Pseudonocardia sp. HH130630-07: one gene and its partner. The protein of the gene in region 1 binds, or shares a complex with, the protein of each later gene. Links are inferred from orthologs where the notes say so. Each region holds a gene or a part of one and is shown on either strand. Other genes may lie near its edges. The genes, in order: AFB00_RS12655 and AFB00_RS07830.

Evidence for each region.
Region 2: the proteins of AFB00_RS12655 (region 1) and AFB00_RS07830 are in contact, whole or in part, in a solved structure (PDB 8BNU), measured with the Escherichia coli proteins. The link is inferred for Pseudonocardia sp. HH130630-07 from one-to-one orthologs.

Annotation. Positions count from the first base shown.
Region 1 is NZ_CP013854.1:2,587,900-2,599,104, forward strand. What follows is about bases 3,363-6,200. They hold AFB00_RS12655 (acetyl-CoA C-acetyltransferase), read left to right. Parts: upstream 3,363-4,048; coding sequence 4,049-5,353; downstream 5,354-6,200. Other genes in these bases: AFB00_RS12650 (TetR family transcriptional regulator), read right to left, coding at 3,363-3,958; AFB00_RS12660 (3-oxoacyl-ACP reductase), read left to right, coding at 5,350-6,200. Also shown: AFB00_RS12635 (CaiB/BaiF CoA transferase family protein), read right to left, coding at 1-314; AFB00_RS12640 (IclR family transcriptional regulator), read left to right, coding at 477-1,289; AFB00_RS12645 (acyl-CoA dehydrogenase family protein), read right to left, coding at 1,302-3,287; more of AFB00_RS12650, read right to left, coding at 3,284-3,362; more of AFB00_RS12660, read left to right, coding at 6,201-6,702; AFB00_RS12665 (MaoC/PaaZ C-terminal domain-containing protein), read left to right, coding at 6,704-7,588; AFB00_RS12670 (pyridoxal phosphate-dependent aminotransferase), read left to right, coding at 7,923-9,092; AFB00_RS12675 (polyketide cyclase), read left to right, coding at 9,089-9,514; AFB00_RS12680 (VC0807 family protein), read right to left, coding at 9,486-10,166; AFB00_RS12685 (cytochrome P450), read right to left, coding at 10,313-11,205.
Region 2 is NZ_CP013854.1:1,622,720-1,634,006, reverse strand. What follows is about bases 4,582-7,501. They hold AFB00_RS07830 (3-hydroxyacyl-CoA dehydrogenase NAD-binding domain-containing protein), read left to right. Parts: upstream 4,582-4,912; coding sequence 4,913-7,090; downstream 7,091-7,501. Other genes in these bases: AFB00_RS07825 (DedA family protein), read left to right, coding at 7,220-7,501; AFB00_RS07835 (acetyl-CoA C-acetyltransferase), read left to right, coding at 4,582-4,898. In the rest of the region: AFB00_RS07860 (fumarylacetoacetate hydrolase family protein), read left to right, coding at 1-628; AFB00_RS07855 (acyl-CoA thioesterase), read right to left, coding at 642-1,076; AFB00_RS07850 (TetR/AcrR family transcriptional regulator), read right to left, coding at 1,086-1,673; AFB00_RS07845 (DUF2867 domain-containing protein), read left to right, coding at 1,731-2,684; AFB00_RS07840 (MerR family transcriptional regulator), read right to left, coding at 2,689-3,501; more of AFB00_RS07835, read left to right, coding at 3,678-4,581; more of AFB00_RS07825, read left to right, coding at 7,502-7,873; AFB00_RS07820 (ATP-binding cassette domain-containing protein), read left to right, coding at 8,042-9,010; AFB00_RS07815 (hypothetical protein), read left to right, coding at 9,004-9,723; AFB00_RS07810 (TetR/AcrR family transcriptional regulator), read right to left, coding at 9,730-10,425; AFB00_RS07805 (hypothetical protein), read left to right, coding at 10,530-11,153; AFB00_RS07800 (SRPBCC family protein), read right to left, coding at 11,273-11,287. UniProt on the Escherichia coli protein: Catalyzes the formation of a hydroxyacyl-CoA by addition of water on enoyl-CoA. Also exhibits 3-hydroxyacyl-CoA epimerase and 3-hydroxyacyl-CoA dehydrogenase activities.

The DNA of each region.
Region 1 (11,205 bases):
TGGCCGAAACCGCTGATCGAGCAGTACAGGATGTCCTCGCGTACCGCCCGGACCGCGTCGTAGCCGATGCCGAGCCGGTCGGCGACGCCCGGGCGGAAGTTCTCGATCACCAGGTCGGCCTGCTCGGCGAGGCGCAGGAAGACCTCCAGGCCGCGCTCGTCCTTCAGGTCCAGCGACACCGACCGCTTGCTGCGGTTCGGCATCGCGAACGGGTAGCTCTCACCCTCGACCTTCGGGGCCAGCCGGCGGGAGTCGTCGCCGGTGCCGGGCTGCTCGACCTTGATGACGTCGGCGCCCAGCTCGGCCAGCACCATCGTGCAGTAGGGGCCGGAGAGGAACCGGGTCAGGTCGAGGACGCGGAACCCGGTGAGAGGACGGGTTGAACTTTCCCGTATTGCGGGATACCATGCCTTAATGCGGAAACAGTGGCAGGGGGCACGTCCGTCGTCAACCCTTTCGGGTGGCGGCGGGCGCCGGTGACGGCCCAGCGGGACGGAGTCCAGTCCATCGACCGGGCGGTCGCGATCCTGCGGTGCTTCGACGCGCAGCACTCCGCGATCGGCATCTCCGACCTGGCCCGGCGGACCGGGCTGTCGACCAGCACCACGCACCGGCTGCTCGGCTCGATGGTGAGCAACCGGCTGCTCGCGCAGGGCGGGGACCGCCGCTACCGGCTGGGTCCGCTGCTGCTGCAGCTGGGCCGGTCGGGGGCACTGCCGTCGTCGCTGCGGGACGCCGCGCGGCCGTTCATGGTCGCCCTGCGGGACGCGGTCGACGAGACCGTCGGCCTGCACGAGCTGCTGCCCAGCGGCGAGCGGATCGTGATCGACCAGGTGGAGAGCCGTCAGGAGCTGCGGCGGACCTACACCGACATCGGCATCCCCATCGCGCTGGTGCACGGGGCTCCGGGCAAGGCGATCCTGGCGACGCTGCCGTGGGCACGGCAGGAGGCCGCGCTGGCGGCGCCGATCGCGGCCGTCACCGACCTGACGGTCACCGATCCGGCCGATCTCGCGGGCCAGCTCGCGCAGTGCCGCGAGCGCGGGTACGCGGGCTCGGACTCCGAGCGGACCCCGGGGATCCGGGCGGTGGCGGCCCCGGTCTTCGACCACAGCGGCCGGGCCGTCGGCTCGCTGGGCATGTCGGTGCCCACCATCCGGATGGGTGACGAGCGGGCCGCCGAGCTGGGCCGTCGGGCCGCCGAGGTGGCGTGGCAGGTCTCGGAGGCGCTCGGCGCGACCCGGGCGGTGGTGGACGCGCAGCTGACGCTGGCCGCGGTCCCCGCCTGACCCGGGCCCGGGTCAGCCCGCCTCGACCTGCTCGGTCACCGGCGCGGCGGGGGCGCTCGGGCCGGGGGCCCACGCCTCGTCGTCGAGCATCGGGCAGGCCAGCCGGCTCTCCGGGACGCCGAACGCGTCGACCAGCGTCCGCGCGTGCGGGCGCAGCTCGGCGCACAGCTCGTTGACCAGCGGCCGGATCCGGCGGGACTCGGCGGCGGTGAGCCGCCCGGTCTCCAGGTACCAGGCCCGCTCGCGGTCGATCGTCGTCAGCACGTGCAGGTCGTGCACCCGCTCCAGGAGCCCCCGGACGCCCGGGTCGGCGATCCGCTGCAGCGCGTCGGCGAAGGACTGCTCGACCAGCGCGTCGACGTGCGCGCGGGCGGCGTCGAGCAGGAGGTCCTGGGCCGAGTTGAACACCGCGAACTCGTCGGCTCCCCCGCGCAGGGCCGGAGCCAGGTGCCGGATCGCGGTGGCCAGGGTGTCGGTGCGGCGCACCTGCAGCAGCGCGCGCCGCCGGGCCGGGTCGGTGAGGTCGAACCCGCGCAGCGGCAGCCGCCGGGCCAGCGACGCCACCCCGGTCCGTTCCGCCAGCACGCCCGCCAGCTGGCCGCCGAGCAGCGGCGCGATCCGCAGCGGGTTGCCCTGGCGGATCGTCCGGCCGTAGTCCGACAGCAGCTCCTTGGCCAGCAGCTGCAGCAGCACCGTGTTGTCACCCTCGAAGGTGGTGAACACGTCGGTGTCGGCCTTCAGGGCGGGCAGCAGGTTCTCCTCCAGGTAGCCGGCGCCGCCGCAGGCCTCCCGGCAGGTCTGGATGGTGTGCGTGGCGTGCCAGGTCGCGATCGCCTTGATCCCGGCCGCCGACTGCTCCAGCACGCGCTGCTCGCGGGCGCCGACCGGACCGGCGCCGGGTGCCTGGATGTCGTGCATCCGCTTCACCAGGTCGTCCTGGGTGAAGTGCAGGGCGTACGTCGTCGCCAGCGCGGGCAGCAGCTTGCGCTGGTGGGCGAGGTAGTCGAGGACGGCGATCTCCTCGCCGGTGCCGGGGTGGGAGAACTGGCGGCGGCGCTCGCCGAACCGCACGGCGAGCGCGAGCGCCTTCTGCGCCGCCCCGCCGGCGCCGCCCGCCACCGAGATCCGGCCGCGGACCAGGGTGCCGAGCATGGTGAAGAACCGCGCCGTCTCGTTCTCGATGGAGGAGGAGTACGACCCGTCCGCGGCGACGTCGGCGAACCGGTTGAGCAGGTGGGTCCGCGGGATGCGCACGCCGGAGAAGGACAGCCGCCCGTTGTCGACGCCGTTGAGCCCGGCCTTGCGCCCGTCGTCGGCGATGGTGACGCCGGGTTCGGGGTTGCCGTCGGTGTCGCGCAGCGGGACCAGGAACGCATGCACCCCGTGCCGGGTGCCCCGGGTGATCAGCTGGGCGAACACGACGGCCATCCGCCCGTCCCGCGCGGCGTTGCCGATGTAGGACTTGCGGGCCTGCGGGTACGGCGTGTCGACGACGAACTCCTGCGCCGCCGGGTCGTAGGTCGCCGTGGTGTGCAGGTGCTGCACGTCCGAGCCGTGCCCGGCCTCGGTCATCGCGAAGCAGCCGAGCAGCTCGCCGTCGATGATCCGGCGCAGGTAGCGCTCGTGGTGGCGCTCGGTACCCAGCACCTGCACCGCCCCGCCGAACAGTCCCCACTGGACACCGGCCTTGACCAGCAGCGACAGGTCGCCGTAGGCCAGCATCGAGAAGGCGGTGACGACGCCGCCGACGTCACCGGAGCCCCCGACGGTCGGGTCGAACCCGGTGTGCGGGCGGCCCGAGGAGGTGAGGATCTTCAGCGCGCCGGTGATGCGCGCCCGGTACTCCTCGGTGGTCAGGTCGCCGGCGCCGCGCAGGCCGTCGTCGTTCGCGGCGAGCTGTGCCCGGGTCTCCTCGCGGACGTGCGCCCACCGGCCGTCGACGACGGTGCGCAGCGCGCCCGCATCGACGTGTTCCGGTGCGACTCGGGTGCGGGTCATGGCTGAACCTCCACAGGGGACGCCAGGCCGGAGAGTCCGGACCAGGCCAGGTCGGTGAGGTGTGCGGTGAGCTGCTCGCGGGTCGTGCCGTCCGGGCGGGCCAGCCAGTCGTCGGCCGCGCCGCGGACCAGCCCGACGATCGCGTGCCCCCAGAACCGGGCGGCTCCGGTGCCCGCGGCGGGGGGCAGGTACCCGGCGATCGCGCCGGCCACCTCGTCACCGATCACCGACACCATGTCGTTCACCGGATCGGGGGTGTCCCCGGTGCCCGCGCGCCGGGCGGCGCCCTGGGCGAGCAGCGGCCGGTGCACGACGAACCGGTACAGCTCGGGATCGATCTCGATCAGCCGCAGGTAGGCGTCGATGCCGGCGGCGACCGCCGCGCGCGGCCCGGCGCCGGGGCCGGTGGACGCCTCCGCGGTGGCCCGCCGGACCTCGGCGAGCAGCACCCCGGCCACCGACTCGCAGATCGCGGTGTAGAGGCCGGCCCGGTCGCCGAAGTGCCGGTAGACGACGGTCTTGCTGGTGGCGGCCGACGCGGCGATCTCGTCCATGCCGACCCCGGCGCCGTCCCGCCGGATCGCGGTGACGGCCGCGCCCACCAGCTGGCCGCGCCGCTGTTCGCGGTGCGTGTCCCAGCGGCTGTCCCGCCTGTCCCGTCGCGCCTTCACGACACCCACAGTACCGTGTACCTTGGGTATCGTCTACCGGGTGGTAGCCGGGACCGTCGCACGCAGGTCCACTCCAGGAGGGACGTCCCCATGTCAGGCACTCCCCGGCGCGCCGCCGTCATCGGCGGCAACCGGATCCCGTTCGCGCGGGCCAACCGCGCCTACGCGAGCGCGTCCAACCTCGACATGCTCACCACCACCCTGGACGGTCTGGTGGCCCGCTTCGGGCTGGCCGGCGAGCGTCTCGGTGAGGTCGTGGCGGGCGCGGTGCTCAAGCACTCGCGGGACTTCAACCTCACCCGGGAGGCCGTCCTCGGGTCGCGGCTGAGCCCGTCGACCCCGGCCTACGACGTCCAGCAGGCCTGCGGGACCGGGCTGGAGGCGACGGTCGCGGTCGCCAACAAGATCGCCCTCGGGCAGGTCGAGTCCGGTGTGGCGGGCGGGGTGGACACCGCCTCCGACGCCCCGATCGCGGTGAACGACGACCTCCGCCGGGTCCTGGTGAAGCTGGCCGCGGCGCGGTCGGCGGCCGAGCGGGTCAAGCTCGTCGGGCAGCTGCGGCCCGGGCAGATCGTGCCGGAGATCCCGCAGAACTCCGAGCCGCGCACCGGCCTGTCGATGGGGGAGCACGCCGCCCGCACCGCGGCGGCCTGGGGCATCGGGCGCACCGAGTCCGACGCGCTCGCGGTGCGCAGCCACACGAACCTCGCCGCCGCCTACGACCGCGGCTTCTTCGACGATCTCGTCACCCCGTACCTGAAGCTGACCAGGGACGACAACCTGCGTCCCGACTCGACGGTGGAGAAGCTCGCGGCGCTGAAGCCGGTCTTCGGCACCGGCGACCCGGACGCGACGATGACCGCGGGCAACTCCACCCCGCTGACCGACGGCGCCGCGCTGGTCCTGCTCGGGTCCGACGAGTGGGCCGCCGAGCACCGCCTCCCGGTGCTCGCCCACGTCGTCGACGCCGAGACCGGCTCGGTCGACTACGTGCACGGCGAGGACGGGCTGCTCACGGCACCGGTGTTCGCGGTGCCGCGGCTGCTCGCCCGCAACGGCCTGTCGCTGCAGGACTTCGACCTCTACGAGATCCACGAGGCGTTCGCCTCGGTGGTGCTCGTGCAGCGCCGGGCCTGGGAGGACGAGCGGTTCTGCACCGAGCGCCTCGGCCTCGACGCACCGCTGGGCCCGATCGACGACGACCGGCTCAACGTCGCCGGGTCCTCGCTCGCGGCCGGGCACCCGTTCGCGGCGACCGGCGGGCGGATCGTCGCCACGCTGGCGAAGCTGCTGCGGGAGCGGGCCGACGCGCAGGGCTCCGACCAGCGTGGGCTCATCTCGATCTGTGCCGCCGGCGGCCAGGGCGTCGTCGCGATCCTGGAGGCGAAGAAGTGAGCGACCTGCTCGCGACCCTGTCCCACACCCCGATCGCCCGGCAGCTGGGCCTGCCGGCGATCCCGGCACTGCGCCGGCACCGGCCGGGGGACCCGCTGCTCGCCGGCCCGGTGCTGGTGGCCCCCATCGGGGACGGGCGGTTCGCCGCGGCGGTCGCCGCACTCGTCACCGAGCAGGGGCAGCAGGTGCTCACCGAGGCCGGGAGCGAGAAGCTGCACGGCGTCGTCGTCGACCTGGCCGGCGCCACGACGCTGGCCGACCTCGCCGCGGCCCAGCAGCTGCTCACCCCGGCGGTGCGCAGGCTCGGCCCGTCCGGCCGGCTGCTGCTGATCGGCGCCGAGCCCGGTGCCGCCGAGGGGGCCGAGGCCGCGGCCGTCGCGCAGGCGCTGGACGGCCTGGTCCGCTCGATCGCCAAGGAGCTGCGGTCCGGTGCCACGGCGAACCTGCTCGTGGCCGCCGCGGACGCCCCGCCCGCGGCGCTCGACTCCTCGGTGCGGTTCTTCCTGTCCGCGCGCTCGGCCTACGTCGACGGTCAGGTCGTGCACGTCGGCGCACCCGTCGGTGTCCCGCAGGAGCCGGTGGAGGTGGACGACCCGCGGGCCGAGGAGCAGCCGCTGGCCGGCCGGACCGCGGTGGTGACCGGCGCGGCCCGGGGGATCGGCGCGGCCATCGCCGAGACCCTCGCCCGGGACGGGGCGCGGATCGTCGCCGTCGACGTCCCGGCGGCCGGCGAGGGGCTGGCCCGGACGGCGAACCGCACCGGTGGCACGGCGCTGCAGCTCGACATCACCGCCGACGACGCCGCGACCCGGCTGCTCGGGCACCTCGCCGACCGGCACGACGGCGTCGATCTCGTGGTGCACAACGCCGGGATCACCCGGGACAAGCTGCTGGCCAACATGACGGCCGAGCGGTGGAACGCGGTGCTCGCGGTCAACCTCGGTGCCCAGCTGCGGATCAACGAGGCGTTGCTGGCCGCGGACTCCCCGCTGCACGAGGCCGGCCGGGTGGTCTGCGTGTCCTCGCAGTCGGGCATCGCGGGCAACCGCGGCCAGACGAACTACGCGTCCTCCAAGGCCGGGGTGATCGGGATGGTCCGGGCGCTGGCCCCGCGGTTCGGCGAGCGCGGCGCGACGATCAACGCCGTCGCCCCGGGGTTCATCGAGACCGAGATGACCGGCCGGATGCCGGTGGGCACCCGCGAGGCCGGCCGCCGGATCAACTCGCTCAAGCAGGGCGGGCTGCCGGTCGACGTCGCCGAGGCCATCGGCTGGTTCGGCCGGGCGGACTCGGGCGGGCTGAACGGCCAGGTCGTGCGGGTCTGCGGCCAGTCCATGCTGGGGGCCTGAGATGACGGGTCCCGCCGGTCGCACCACCACCGAGCTGACGGGCCCGCCCGCGCTCGGCCCGCGCTACGCCGCGGCCGCGGTGTCGGCCGTGCTGCCCGGTGGCCGGCCGCGCGAGCTGCCGGCCCGCGAGATCGTCCGCCGCGGGGTCACGGTCGATCCGGGGCACCTCGCGGACTACGCGCGGGTCTGCGGGTTCCGGGTCGGTGACGCGCTCCCGCTCACCTACCCGCACCTGCTGACGTTCCCGCTGCAGGTCGTGCTGATGGCCGACCGCGCGTTCCCACTCGCGCTGCCCGGGATGGTGCACATCGCGAACCGGATCACCGCGCACCGGGGGATCGCCACGGACGAGACGCTCGACGTCCAGGTGTACGCGGAGCGGTTCGGCCGCCACCCGAAGGGCGCCCGGGTGGACCTCGTCGGGATCGTCTCGGCGGGTGGCGAGCCGGTCTGGGAGGGGCGCAGCACCTACCTGGCCCGCGGCGCGCGGGCGCCGTCGGAGGTGACCGGACCCGGCATCGACGAGCCGGACGCCCCCACCGGGCCGGCGAGCGCGCTGTGGCGGGTCGGCGCGGACACCGGCCGTCGATACGCCGCGGTCTCCGGCGACGTGAACCCGATCCACCTGCACCCGCTCACCGCGCGGGCGACGGGTTTCCCGCGGGCGATCGCGCACGGCATGTGGACGGCGGCGCGCGCCGCGGCGTCGCTGGCGGGCCGGATCCCGGACGCCTGCACCTACGACGTCGCGTTCCGCAGCCCGTTGCTGCTCCCGTCCCGGGCGGAGCTGGTCACCGCGCCCGGCGCCGGCGGCGCGTGGGGTCTCGCGGTCCGCAGCGCAAGGAAACCGGAAAGGGTGCACCTGACCGGCCGGATCGACGGGTAGACCGGAGTCGTCACCCGGCCGGGTGGCTCTGAATCGGTCCACAGGCCGGTTCAGCAACGCAACCCCGGTGACGGGCGTCCACCTCTACGTCCACCATCGGTCATCCGACAGCAGTGAGGAGGTCACCCATGAGCACCACGACCATCGAGGACACTGTCGACACCGAGGAGCAGGACGAGACGCACATCGTCCGCGGCCTCGACTGACCGCGCCGGAAGCCCGCCCGGCGGCGGTGGAACCCACCGCGCCCACCAGCGGGCCCGGGCCCGTACTCCGGCAGCGCAGAACCTCGATCAGGGGCTGCGCCGCCCGGGTGCCGGTCTAGGGTCGGGGCATGCTCGTCGAGCGCATGCGCCCGTTCACCTCCACGATCTTCACCGAGATCTCCCGGCTCGCGGTCGAGACCGGTGCGATCAACCTCGGTCAGGGTTTCCCGGACACCGACGGCCCGGCCTCCCTGCTCGCCGACGCCGCCGCGAACATCACCGAGCGCGGCGCCAACCAGTACCCGCCCGGCCCCGGCGTGCCGGCCCTGCGCGCTGCGGTGGCCGAGCACCAGCGCCGCTTCCACGGCCTCACGGTCGACCCGGCCGACGTCGTCGTCACCACCGGGGCGACCGAGGCGATCGCGGCGACCCTGCTGGGGCTGTGCGGCCCCGGCGACGAGGTCGTCGTCTTCGAGCCCACCTACGACTCCTACGCCGCGTCCGTCGCGCTCGCCGGTGCCACCCTGAAGCCGGTCCTGCTGCACCCGCCGGCCTTCGGCTTCGACGACGACGAGCTGGCCGCCGCGTTCTCCGACCGCACCCGGGTGGTGCTGGTCAACACCCCGCACAACCCGACCGGGACGGTGTTCACGCCCGCGCAGCTGACCCGGATCGGGGAGCTGGCCGTCGCCCACGACGCGGTGATCGTGACCGACGAGGTCTACGAGCACATGACCTACGACGGCGTCCGGCACGTCCCGACGGCCACGCTGCCGGGCCTCGCCGAGCGGACGCTGACGATCTCCTCGGCCGGCAAGACGTTCTCGGTCACCGGCTGGAAGGTCGGCTGGGTGCACGGGCCGCCGGAGCTGGTCGCGGCGCCGCGGGCGGTGAAGCAGTTCCTCACCTTCCACGGCGGCGCGCCGTTCCAGCCGGCCGTGGCGAACGCGCTCGCGCTCGGCGACGACTTCTACGCAGGCGTCACCGCCGACCTGACCCGCAAGCGGGACCTGCTCTCGGCCGGGCTGCGGGCCGCCGGGTTCGACGTGCTCATCCCGCAGGGCACCTACTTCGTCGTCGCGGACCCGCGCCCGCTCGGGTTCGACGACGGCGTCGAGCTGGCCTGGGCGCTGCCGGAGCGGTGCGGGGTCGCGGCCGTCCCGATGTCGGTGTTCTGCCCGACCGGTGCGGGGGCGGCGGCGACCCGGCCGCTGGTGCGGTTCGCGTTCTGCAAGCGGGACGAGGTGCTGGCCGAGGCCGCGGAGCGGCTCGCCGGACTCGCCACGGCGACGTCATGAGGGTCGTGGGGTCCCGGCACGTCGGCGTCGTCGTCGCCGTGCCGCCCGGGACGGTCTACGCCTGGGTCCGCGACCCGCGGAACCTGCCGCGCTGGGCGGCCGGGGTCGGGGACCGGATCGAGGAGCGGGACGGCCGGTGGCTGGTCCCCGGCGGCCCGCTGGGGGAGATCGAGATCCGGTTCGTCCCGGAGAACGCCTGGGGCGTGCTGGACCACGAGGTGGTCCTGCCGTCGGGGGAGGTCGCGTACAACCCGCTGCGGGTGGTGCCGCACCCGCTGGGCGCGGAGATCGTGTTCAGCGTGCGCCGCGCCCCGGCGGCGACCGACGCGGAGTTCGAGCGCGACGTCGCCGCCGTCGTCGCGGACCTGGAGCGGTTGCGCGGGCTGCTGGAGGTCACGCCCCGGCCCGGACCGCCCGCCTGAGCATGACCGCCAGCAGCGCGGACAGCCCGGTCCACACCGCGATCGACTGCACCGCCAGCACCGGGACCGCGACGGCCACCGGCAGCGTGTAGGCCAGCGCCACCCGCAGCACCGCCTCCCCGGCCATGACCAGCGCGGCGACCGTGGTGGCCCGGGTCAGCAGCCGCCGGAACGCGGCGTTGGTGCGCCACTGGCGGTCCAGCAGCTCCGGCAGCTCCGGGCGCTGCATCCGGCCGAACGAGCACATCGCGGTGTAGACCAGCGGTCGCACCCGCAGCAGCAGGGAGCCGCCGAGCAGCACCGCCAGCACGACCGTGCCCAGCGCCTCGCGGGCGACGGCGAACCGGGCGTCCCCGCTGACGAGCGACGTCGCGAGGCCGATCCCGATGGTCGCCAGCACGATCCCGCCCACCGGCTCGATCCGCCGGGAGCGGACCGCCTGCACCAGCACGTGGCAGGCCGGTGGCAGCGCCGACCAGGCCAGCGCCGCGACGTCGGAGAACCCGCGGGCGGTCAGCACCAGGTAGACCAGGTACGGCAGGAGCGCGTCGACGAGCAGCGACGGTCCCGCGGAACGCAGGAACGCCCGGGGCCCGCCGCCTCCGGACGGCGTCGGGACGGGTGTGGTGCGGTCGGTGTCCGCCGGGGTCATCGCGGGGCCTCCTCGTCGTGGGTGACGGGATCGAGCCTCGCGCCGGAGAGGGGTGTGGGGGATCAACCTCCGGGTCGAGCCCGGGTGGAGATCGGCCGCACCGGCACGGGTGGCGCCGGCGCGGCCGTGGCCTGCCGGTCAGCCCCTCACCAGGTGACGGGGAGCTGCCAGGCGCCGAAGATGGCGGCGTCGTCCTTGAAGTCGATCTCGTCCGGCTGCGCGGCCAGCCGCAGGCCGGGGATCCGGCGCAGCAGCGTCTCGAAGACGACCTCGAGCTCCAGCCGGGCGAGGTTCTGCCCGAGGCACTGGTGCGGGCCGTAGCCGAACGCGAGGTGCCGGCGGCTGCCGCGGGTCAGGTCGAGGTCCTCGGGCCCGTCGAACGCGCGCGGATCGCGGTTGGCGGCCAGGCCGGAGACCACGACGCCCTCCCCGGCGCGGATCGTCCGGCCGGCGAGCTCGACGTCGGCGGTGGCGACCCGCGAGGTGGCGGTCTCGACGATGCTGAACCAGCGCAGCAGCTCCTCGATCGCCGCCGGGATCGCGTCCGGGTCCGCGGCGAGCGCGGCCCGCTGCCCGTCGTCGCGCAGCAGCGTGAGCGTGCCGAGCGAGATCATGTTCGCGGTGGTCTCGTGCCCGGCCGCGAGCAGCAGGAACGCCGTGCTGACCAGTCCCTCGCGGTCGAGGGTGCCCGCGGCGCGCTGCGCCGCGACCTGCCGGCCGAGCAGGTCGTCGGTGGGCTCGGCGTCCTTGCGGGTGAGCAGCTCGCCGAGGTAGCCGCGCAGCTCGTCGAGGGCGCGGGCCTTGTCCCCGGGCGGGGAGCTGCGCCGGATCAGCGTGGCCGTGCGGGCCTGGAAGAAGTCGTGGTCGGCGTAGGGCACGCCGAGCATCTCGCAGATCACCAGCGAGGGGACCGGCAGCGACAGGGCCTGCACCAGGTCGACCGGGTGCTCCTCGGCCGCGAGCATCTCGTCGACGAACCCGTCGACGATCTCCTGGATCCGCGGCCGCAGCGCCTGCAGCCGCCGCACGGTGAACTCGC
Region 2 (11,287 bases), 960 kb from region 1 along the record:
GCTCGGGTTCGTCCTCGGCGGCCCGGTGCCCGGCCCGGTCCCGGTGGACGACGCCGGCGACCACGTCTTCGGCGTCGTGCTGCTCAACGACTGGTCGGCCCGCGACGTCCAGGGTTTCGAGAGCCGCCCGCTCGGGCCGCACCTGGGCAAGTCGTTCGCCACCTCGATCTCGGCCTGGGTGACCCCGATCGGCGAGCTCGACGCCGCCCGGGTGCCGCTGCCGGAGCACCGCGACCCGGCGTTGCCCCACCTCACCCCGCGCGAGCCGGCCCGGGGGCTCGACGTGGCCCTGTCGGTGTACCTGAACGGGCACCGGATCGCCGACCCGCCCGCGGCGGACCTGTACTGGTCGGCCGAGCAGATGGTGGCCCACCTGACGTCGAACGGGGCGTCGCTGCGGGCCGGTGACCTGCTCGGGTCCGGCACCGTGTCGGGCCCGGACCGCGACGGGTTCGGGTCCCTGCTGGAGCTGTCCTGGAACGGCCGCGACCCGATCGCGCTGCCCGGTGGCCCGCCCCGCACCTGGCTGGCTGACGGCGACGAGGTCGTCATCACCGCGACCGCCCCCGCCGCCGACGGTTCCCGGTTCTCCCTCGGCGAGGTGCGCGGCCGGATCCGGCCGGCCTGAGCCCCGGCCCGGACTACGGCAGCGGCTGCAGCGGCCGGGGCTCGCCCAGCGCGTCCCGGATCAGCTGCGGGACCTCCTGCTTGCCGGAGCCGTCGACCGCGATCACGACGTAGACGGTGCGGCAGTCGCAGGTGACGCTCGGGTTCCCGGCGGCGTCGGTGCTGCGGACCTGGAAGTCCAGGGCGAAGCTCGTGCGCCCGAGCCGTGCGGTGGACACGGCGACGGCGACGTCCTCGCCCCAGCCCACCCCGGCCCGCCAGTCGATCTCGGTGTGCACGAGCTGGACGTCGTAACCGGCGTCGAGCATCGTCCGGTAGGTGAGGCCGCGGGCCTCCAGGAACTCGGTCATCGCCTCGTCGAACCAGGCGAGGTACCAGGCGTTGAAGACCACGCCCTGCGCGTCCACCTCGTGGTAGCGCACCCGTACCGGGAACTCGAAGGTCTCCATGGCGCGATGCTACGGCCCGGTGAGCGCGGCGAGCAGCCGATCGAGGTAGCCGTCGAGGTCGGCACCCCGCGGGACCAGACCGGGGGTCGCGGTGGCGAGCCGGACCTGGCCGAGGTAGGCGGTGAACGCGAGCAGCGCGCGGTGCCGGGCGTCCGCCGGGGCGAAGCCGAGCCGGTCGAACAGCGACGTCAGGTGGTCCACCCGCCGGTGGCTCACCCGGTCCAGCGCGGCCCGCACGAGCGGATCGTGGGCGCCCGCCTGCAGGGCGACCTCGACCGCGTGCCCCCGCCCGGCGTCCGGATCGGCCCGCGACGTCGTCGAGACGAAGACGGCCAGCATCAACGACCGCAGCGCCGCGCGCGGGTCGTCCGCGTCGGTCGTCGCGATGACGGCGGTGGTGTTGCGCTGCTCCCACAGCTCCAGCGCCGCCTCGACCAGCGACTCCCGGTTGCGGAAGTGCCAGTAGAAGCTGCCCTTCGTCGTGCCGAGGCGGGCTGCGATCGGTTCCACCGCGATCCCGGCCAGCCCGTCGGCGGCCACGGCGGCCAGCGCGGCGGCGGCCCAGTCGTGACGGGTCAACCGCTTCCGCCCGGGCATGACCGCACGCTACCGTACGGAAAACATACGGTGGCGTATGGAACGGTTGGGGGCGGCATGCGGGTGCGGAACGTGCACGTTCGGGAGATCGCGGCCCCGGCGGAGGCCGCCGGAGCGCTGCTGGCGGACCTCGGTGGCCCCCGGGACGTCCTGTGGCCGTCCCCGCAGTGGGCCGCGATCGAGCTGGACCAGCCGCTGCGGATCGGTTCGGGCGGCGGGCACGGCCCGATCCGGTACCACGTCACCGATCTCGTGCCCGGCCGCCGGATCGGGTTCACCGTCGAACCGGGGATCGGGTTGCGGGGCACGCACACGTTCACCGTCGAGCCGCTGGGGCCGCAGCGCTGCCTGCTCCGGCACGAGATCGACGGCCACGCCACCGGAGCGATGCGGCTGCACTGGGTGCTGGTGGTCCGGTGGCTGCACGACGCGGTGGTCGAGGACCTCCTCGACCGGGCCGAACGGGCGCTCGGCACCGGTCCGGGCCGGGCGAACCGCTGGTCACCGTGGGTGCGGCTGGTGCGCGGACTGTCCGAGCGGCCCGTCGTGCGCGCGGTCCCGGTGCCGGTCGGCGGTCTGCTGGACCCGGCCGGGGCCGACGCGGCGGACGCGTTCGCCGTCGACCTGCAGCGCGGGCTCCCCGTGGACCCGCAGCGCTGGGCGGACGCCGTCTTCCGCGATCCACCGCCGGTCGTGCTCGCCCTGCTGGGACTGCGGCAGCTGCTGGTCGGGCTGGCCGGGATCGAGCGCGGCACCGGCGCCGAGTTCGACACCTGCGAACGGGGCGACGGCGAGGTCCTCCTCGGCGCCGACGCGGGGCACCTGGACTTCCGGTGCGTCGTCCGCCGGGAACCGGACCGGCTGGTGGTCGCGACGGGGGTGTGGCTGCACGGGTTCCGCGGCCGTCTCTACTGGGCGGTGGTCCGGCGCTTCCACCCCCCGGTGGTGCGGGCGATGCTGCGCCGTGCCGTGCGCCGCGCCCGTGTCGGCGACGCGGTGCCGGCCGGGTGAGCGGTCAGCCCGTCGCGCGGCCCGTGCCGCCGTCGGTGCCACTGCCGGTGCCGCCGTCGGCTCTGTCGGTGCTGGCGGTGCCGTCGTCGGTGCTGTCGTCCACGCGCTGGCGGATCGTCCGGTTCACCGCCCGGCCGAACGTGGCGACGACTCCCTGCACCGTGATCGGCTTGAGCCGGGACAGCGCCGCGGCCAGCTGTCCGCGCTCGGTCGCCGGGTGCCCGCGGTCGCGGTAGGGCTGCAGCACCTCGTCCTGGAACAGCGCCATCAGGTCCTCGGCCAGCGCCGCGGTGTGCCGCTCGATCGTGGCCTGGGCGCGCTGCCACAGCTCCGGCGGCAGGCCGGAGTCCAGGGCGTCGAGCGCGGTGGCCAGCGAGATCTCGCCGTGTACCCGGACCGTGCCCGCGCGGCGGGTCAGCGCGCCCAGGTTCTCCAGTGTGGACAGGTCCTCGGCGGTGAGGTGCCGGCCCGCGCGCTGGTCCAGCTCGGCGTACCCGATCTCCTCGGGATGCTCCGGGACCCACGGCGTGAGCAGCGCCCGGTGCAGCGCCAGCTCCTCGGGGCCGGCGTCCAGCGGCACCCTGGCCAGCAGTTTCTCGATGGCGGCCAGCGTGAAGCCCAGTGCGGTGAGCTCGCTGACCAGTTCGAGACGGGCTCGGTGACCGGCGTCGTAGAGGCCGGTCCGGCCGCGCAGCCGCGGCGCGCGGATGAGGCCGCGGCCGGCGTAGAACCGGATCGTCCGTACCGAGACGCCGGTCCGCTCGGCGAGCTGGTCGACGGTGAGGAGCTCCTCGTCGGGAGTGGCCGGTGCGGACATGCCGAGCAGGTTACGGCGAGATCGATGAACGTGACAGTCTTGATGGAACATCGATGCTGTCACATAATCGGGTGCGTGCCTTGACCCATGTGACAGCGTGGCTGTAACAAAGGTTACCGAGAAGTAGGGCAGCGCTGCCAGCGCCGTCCGGTGCCGATGACCCACGAGAGGTTCGGATGAGCGAGATCCCCGAGGCCTACATCTACGACGCGATCCGCACACCGCGCGGCCGGGGCAAGGCCTCCGGCTCGCTGCACGAGGTCAAGCCGATCTCGCTGGTGGTCGGCCTGATCGACGCGCTGCGCGAGCGCCACCCCGAGCTGGACCCGGCGGTGATCGACGACCTGGTGCTCGGCGTCGTCTCGCCGATCGGCGACCAGGGCGGTGACATCGCCAAGACCGCGGCCATCGCGGCCGGGCTGCCGGACACCGTGGCCGGTGTGCAGCTCAACCGGTTCTGCGCGTCCGGCCTGGAGGCCGTGAACACCGCGGCGCTGAAGGTCCGCTCCGGGATGGAGGAGATGGTCGTCGCCGGTGGCGTCGAGGTGATGAGCCGGGTGCCGATGGGCTCCGACGGCGGCGCCTGGGCGATGGACCCGGACACCGCGTACGAGACGGGCTTCGTCCCGCAGGGCATCGGCGCCGACCTGATCGCGACCCTGGAGGGCTTCTCCCGCACCGACGTCGACACCTTCGCCGTCGAGTCGCAGACCCGCGCCGCCAAGGCCTGGGCCAACGGGTACTTCGCGCGCTCGGTGGTCCCGGTGACCGACCGCAACGGGCTCACCGTCCTCGACCGCGACGAGCACGTCCGCGCCGGGGCGACGCTGGAGAGCCTGGGCGGGCTGAAGCCGTCGTTCGAGATGATGGGCCGCGACGGCGGGTTCGACGCCGTCGCCCTGCAGCAGTACCACTGGGTCGAGAAGATCGACCACGTGCACCACGCCGGGAACTCCTCGGGCATCGTCGACGGCGCCGCGCTCACCCTGATCGGCACCGAGGCCGCCGGGTCGGCGAACGGCCTGACCCCGCGGGCCCGGATCGTCTCCACCGCGCTGTCCGGCGCCGACCCGACGATCATGTTGACCGGACCGGCCCCGGCGTCGCGCAAGGCGCTCGCCAAGGCGGGCCTGACCGTCGACGACATCGACCTCTTCGAGATCAACGAGGCGTTCGCCGCGGTGGCCCTGCGCTACATGCGCGACATGGGCATCTCGCACGAGCAGACGAACGTCAACGGCGGTGCCATCGCGATGGGCCACCCGCTCGGCGCCACCGGCGCGATGATCCTGGGAACGCTGGTCGACGAGCTGGAGCGCCGGGACCTGCGCCGCGGGCTGGCCACGCTGTGCGTGGGCGGCGGCATGGGCATCGCCACCATCGTCGAGCGAGTCTGAGAGGGACTGGAACAGTGACTGAGCACAAGGCCGTCCGCTGGGAGACCGACGCCGACGGCATCGCGATCGTCACCCTCGACGATCCCGGCCGCAGCGCCAACACGATGAACGACCGCTACAAGGCGGCCATGCGCCAGGTCGTCGACGAGCTGGTGGCCGCGAAGGACGACATCGCCGGTGTCGTCGTCACCTCCGCCAAGAAGACCTTCTTCGCCGGGGGCGACCTGCAGCAGCTCTCCGCCGCCGGTCCGGACGACGCCGCGCAGGTGTTCGAGAACGTGACCGAGGTGAAGGCCCAGCTGCGCGCGCTGGAGACCCTCGGCAAGCCGGTCGCCGCGGCGATGGCGGGCACCGCCCTCGGCGGCGGCCTGGAGATCGGGCTGGCGTGTCACCACCGGGTCGGGATCGACGCCAAGGGCGTGGTCTACGGCCTGCCCGAGGTGTCGCTGGGCCTGCTGCCCGGTGGCGGCGGCGTCACCCGGATCACCCGGATGCTGGGCATCGCGAACGGCTTCATGAACGTCCTCGCGCAGGGTCAGCGGCACAAGCCGGCCAAGGCGCTGGAGCTGGGCCTGGTCGACGAGCTGGCCTCGACCCCGGAGGAGGTACTGGCCCTGGCCCGGGCCTGGGTGCTGGCCCACCCGGAGCACCCCGGCCAGCCCTGGGATCAGCCGAAGTACAAGATCCCCGGCGGGACGCCGTCGAGCCCGTCGCTGGCGTCGATCCTGCCCGCGTTCCCGGCGAACCTGCGCAAGCAGATCAAGGGCGCACCGATGCCGGCCCCGCGCAACATCCTCGCCGCGGCCGTCGAGGGCTCCCAGGTCGATGTCGAGACCGCGCTGCGGATCGAGGGCCGGTACTTCGCCGAGCTGGTCACCGGCCAGGTCTCGAAGAACATGACCAAGGCGTTCTTCTTCGACCTGAACGCGATCAACGGCGGCAAGTCCCGCCCGGACGGCCCCGAGAAGTGGCAGCCCACCAAGGTCGCGGTGCTCGGCGCCGGGATGATGGGCGCCGGCATCGCCTACGTCTGCTCGCTGGCCGGCTGGGAGGTCGTCCTCAAGGACGTCTCGCGCGAGGCGGCCGACAAGGGCAAGGCGTACTCCCAGGGCCTGGTCGAGAAGGGCGTCAAGCGCGGGAAGACCACGCAGGAGAAGGGCGACGCGCTGCTCGGCCGGATCACCCCGACCGACGACTACGCCGATCTCGCCGGCTGCGACGTCGTCATCGAGGCGGTGTTCGAGTCGGTCGAGCTCAAGCAGGAGGTCTTCCGCGAGGCGGCCAAGCACATCGCCCCGGACGCGCTGCTCTGCTCGAACACCTCGACGCTGCCGATCACCGAGCTCGGGAAGGGCGTCGACCGCCCGGACGACTTCATCGGCCTGCACTTCTTCTCGCCGGTCGACAAGATGCCGCTGGTCGAGATCATCAAGGGTGAACGGACGAACGACGAGGCACTCGCCAAGGCGTTCGACCTGACTCTGGGCATCAAGAAGACGCCGATCGTCGTCAACGACTCCCGCGGGTTCTTCACCAGCCGGGTGATCGGCACCTTCATCAACGAGGGTGTCGCGATGATCGCCGAGGGCATCGACCCGCAGACGATCGAGCAGGCGTCGTCGCAGGCCGGGTACCCGGCCCCGGTGCTGCAGCTGATGGACGAGCTGACCCTGACCCTGCCGCGCAAGATCCGGGAGGAGACCCGCAAGGGCGTCGAGGCCGCCGGTGGCACCTGGACCCCGCACCCGTCGGACGCGGTGATCGACCGGATGGTCGACGAGTTCGACCGCAAGGGGAAGAGCTCGGGCGCCGGGTTCTACTCCTACGTCGACGGGAAGCGGGACGGCCTGTGGCCGGGCCTGCGCGAGCAGTTCGGCGCGACGAACCACGACGTGGACCTGGCCGAGCTGTCCGAGCGCATGCTGTTCATCGAGTCCATCGAGACGGTGCGCTGCGTCGACGAGGGCGTGCTCACCACCGTGGCCGACGCCAACATCGGCTCGATCTTCGGTATCGGCTTCCCGGCCTGGACCGGCGGCGTCCTGCAGTACATCGAGGGCTACCCCGGCGGACCGGCCGGGTTCGTCGCCCGCGCCGACGAGCTGAAGGCGACCTACGGGGAGCGGTTCGACGTGCCCGCCTCGCTGCGCGAGCGCGCCGCGAAGGGGGAGACGGCGACCGCAGCCGCCTGACCCGGCAGCACGTTCCGGCCCCACCGGTCACCCGGTGGGGCCGGATTCGTGTGGTGTCCCCGGACACACTACGTCCCGACAACCGGACACTCGGGACACGACGGACCCGTCACGTGCACCATGGTGTGTGTGACGCAGTGGGTGTTCGACATCGTGGACCGGCTCGGGGCGGCCGGGATCGGGCTTCTGATCTTCCTGGAGAACGTGATCCCGCCGATCCCCTCGGAGGTGATCCTGCCGCTCGGCGGCTTCCGGGCCTCGACCGGCGGGATGGACCTGGTCGGGGTCTGGGCGGCGGCCACGATGGGGGCGGTCGCCGGGGCCCTGGTGCTCTACGCGCTGGGGGCCTGGCTCGGGTTCGACCGGGTGCACCGGCTCGCCGGGAACCGCTGGTTCATCCTGTCGAGCCAGAAGGACCTGGAGAAGGGCCTCGACCTGTTCGAGCGCTACGGCAACTGGTTCGTGCTGGGCGGGCGGTGCATCCCGATCGTCCGCAGCCTCATCTCGATCCCGGCCGGGATCGCCGGCATGCCGCTGCTCCGGTTCACCGCGCTGTCCACCCTGGGCAGCGGCGTGTGGAACGCGATCTTCGTCTACCTCGGGTTCGCCCTCGGCGAGCGCTGGGAGCTGATCGAGGGCTACATGTCCCCGATCAGCAAGGTGGTCGCGGTGATCGGGGTCCTGGTCATCGTGTGGCTGGTCTGGCGCAAGCTGCGCCAGCGCCGCGCACGCACCCGCACCGCGGACGGTGACCCCGCGCCCTCGGACCCCGCGGCGCGCTGAGTCCGGCCCCGGCGCCGTGCCCACCGGTGCCGGACGGATGCCGAACGGATCATGCGGTGGGCTCTGCGTGCCGGTCCCACCACTCGGCGCGACACTGTGCTACCGCCCGCAGGGCCGACCGTGCCGCTGTGCGAACCTGATCGAAGGCAGGAGCAGGTTCTTCGACGGGTGGAGGTGGACGTGCGCCTCGTCGACGTCCACCACACCCACGCGTCGGGGACGGTCGCGCTGCGCGGCGTCCACCTCGACGTCGACCCGGCGGTCCCGACGGTGCTGCGCGGCGGCAACGGGGCCGGGAAGTCGACGCTGCTGCGGATCGCCGCCGGCGCGCTGACCCCGACGGCCGGGCGGGTCGAGGACCGGCCGGTCGTCGTCGGCTACCTGCCCGACCGGTTCCCCGCGACGATGCGGATCCCGCCGCGGCGCTGGCTCGACCACATGGCCCGGCTGCGCGGGCTGGACCCGGACGGGCTCGCCGAGGGCGCCGACGAGCTGCTCGAGCTCCTCGGCTACACCGGCGACGACAAGGAACCGATGTCGGAGCTGTCGAAGGGCAACACCCAGAAGATCGGCCTGGTGCAGGCGCTGGTCTGTGACCCGGGAGTGCTGGTCCTCGACGAGCCCTGGTCCGGTCTGGACGACGACGCGGCCGCCGCGCTGACCGAGCTGCTCGGCACCCGAGCGGGCGCCACCCTCGTCACCGACCACACGGGCACCGCCCTCGGCCTGCCCGGCGCCCGGACGCACCGGCTGCGCCAGGGCCGGCTCGCGACGGCCACCGATCCCGAGTCCGTCCCGCTCCCCGCCGCGCCGCCGCCCGGCGCCACCATGCGCCTGGACCTCGCGTGCGCCGGTGACCCGCGCCCGCTGCTCGAACGGGTGCTCCCGCCGGCCGAGGTCGAGGGTGCCGCCCCGGGCCGGTTCACCGTGCTCGTCCCGGCCCCCGACGCGGACGCCTGGCTCACCGCCGCGCTCGCCGCGGGCTGCGCGGTGCGCTCGGTCCGCCCCGTCCGCCAGGACGGCACCTCCCGCGCCGGGGACACCGGCCCCCGGCCGGCCCGGGGGCCGCGGTCCGGTGGGTACCCCGCGGCCCCGCCCGGCCCGCTGCCGCACCAGGAACGGGGTCCGGGATGGTGAGACGACTGCGGTCCGCGTTCGCCGTCGCGATGCTGCTCGGTGAGGACGTCGGCCGGTCGGAGCGGTTCGTCGCGCCCGCCGTGCTCTACGTCGTGTTCCTGGCGATCCTCTTCGGTGGCGGGCCCACCGCGCTGCCCGAGCCCTGGGCGGGCAGCGCCCTGTTGCTCTACCCGGTCGGGGCCTGGCTGGCGCACGCGCTGGCCGAGTCCGAGGACGAGACGACCCGCACGCTGACGCTCTCGGCCGCCGGCGGTCCGCTCGCCGTCGCGGCCGGGGTGCTGCTCGCGGCGACCGCCGGGATCGCCGCGCTGGGGCTGGTCGCCGTCGTCTGGGGGGTGGTCGCGGCGTGGGGCACGGCGACGACCGGGATCCTGCTCGACGGCCTGCTCGCCCACCTGGCCTGCGGGATCACCGGCGCCGCGGTGGGATCGGTGTTCGCCCGGCCGCTGTTCCGCAGCCAGGGGGTGGCGCTGGTCGCGGCCCTGGTCGTGCTGGTGATCACCGGTACCAGCCCGTGGCTCCCGCCGGTCGGCACGGCCGCGGCGTCGCTCGGCAGTGGCCGCGGCGGCGTCGGGCCGTTCGGGGACCTGCTGCTCGCGCTGCTGGTGGCGGTCGCCGCGCTCACCCTCGTGGCCGGGACCGAGCTGGGGCGGTTCGCCGCGTGGCTGGAGCAGTGGTCGGGCCTGCTGGAGCGGATCCGCCCCGGTTCCTGACGCCGGTCAGGCCACCAGGCCGGCCAGCCGCCCGAGCCGCTCGACGGTGCCGGCGAACGCCTGCTCCCGGTCCTCGACGACGTTCTGGAACTGGCCGAACAGCTCGAAGGAGATGTGCCCGAACAGGCCCGTCCATGCGGTGACCGCGGCGAACAGGGCCTGGTCGGGCAGCTCGGGGAGCTCCAGCGCGGCGCGCAGCCGGACGGCGTCCGCCGGCGTGCCGCCGACGCCGGGGCCGGGTTCGGGGTGCAGCACACCGGCGGCGTGCGCGTCGGCGAGCAGCGCCGCGAGCGGGGCGAGCACCTGCCCGGCGGCGGGGAGCGTGTCCACGGGGGCCCGGTAGCCGGGGACCGGCGAGCCGTAGAGGAGCGCGTACTCGTGCGGGTGGGCCAGTGCCCACGTCCGCACGGCGCCGGCGAGGGTCCGCCAGCGCCGGGCGGGACCGTCGGTGCCCGTCGCCGCCCCGGCCCCGACGGCCGCACCGAGCGCCTCGTAGCTCTGCACGATCAGGGCTGTGAGCAGGTCGTCCCGGGTGGGGAAGTAGCGGTGCAGTGCCGAGGACACCATGCCGATCTCCCGGGACACGGCGCGCATCGACAGGGCCGCGGCGCCGGTCTCGGCCAGCTGGCGCCGCGCGGCCGCGGTGATCTCGGCGACGAGCTCGGCCCGGGCCCGGTCGCGTGCGGTGCGCGAGGCGTTCATCCCCGGCACGGTAGACCACCGCACAACGACGAGAGCACTGCTCTTGAATTCATCGCTCTGATACGCGAGCATTGCTCTCGTTGTCGGCGTGGGAGGGGTGCGGGATGGATCGGACCGGTGCGGGTGTGGTGGCGATGGGTGGGGCGGGGATCGCCTTCGCGCTGTACCCGGCGCTGCGGCCGTACGTCGACGGGCCGCAGGTGTGGGCGCAGCCGCTGTGGGTGCCGTCGCACCTGCTGGGGGTGGCCGGATTCGCCCTGCTGGTGCCGGGCCTGGCGGCCGTGTGGTCCCGGACCCGGGGGACGGTGGGGGCCTCCGCGGCCTGGCTCGCCGTCGTCCTGGCCGGGGTGGGGGCGGCCCTGGTGCTGCCGTACTACGGCGCGGAGGCCTTCGGGCTGGCGCAGCTCACCGGACTCGCCGCCCCGGACGCCGTCGCGGCCGCCGAGGCGATCCGGATGGGCCCCTACGCCGTGACGACGTTCGGTGCCGGTCTGCTCGCGCTCGCCGTCGCGGGGGTCGCGGTGCCGCTCGCCGCCCGGCGCTCCGGGGTGCTGCCGGTCGGTGCGGCCGGGGTCCTCGCCGCCGGGCTGGTGCTGTACCTGCCGCAGTTCTTCGCGGCCCCGCCGCTGCGGATCGCGCACGGGGTCCTGCTGGGCGCCGGGTGCCTGCTGGTCGCCAGGGCGGTCGTCCGCCCGGCCCCGGTGGCCACCGCGGTCCGGCCCGGCTGACCCGCCGGTCCCGCCCGGCTCGCCGCGGCACCCCGGCCGGGTGGCACGTCACGCGTCCCGCGGCGGTGCGGCCGGCGACGTGGAGTGCCGCCCGACCGGGGCGACCGCCGGGGGATGCCTCAGCCGGTCCCCTC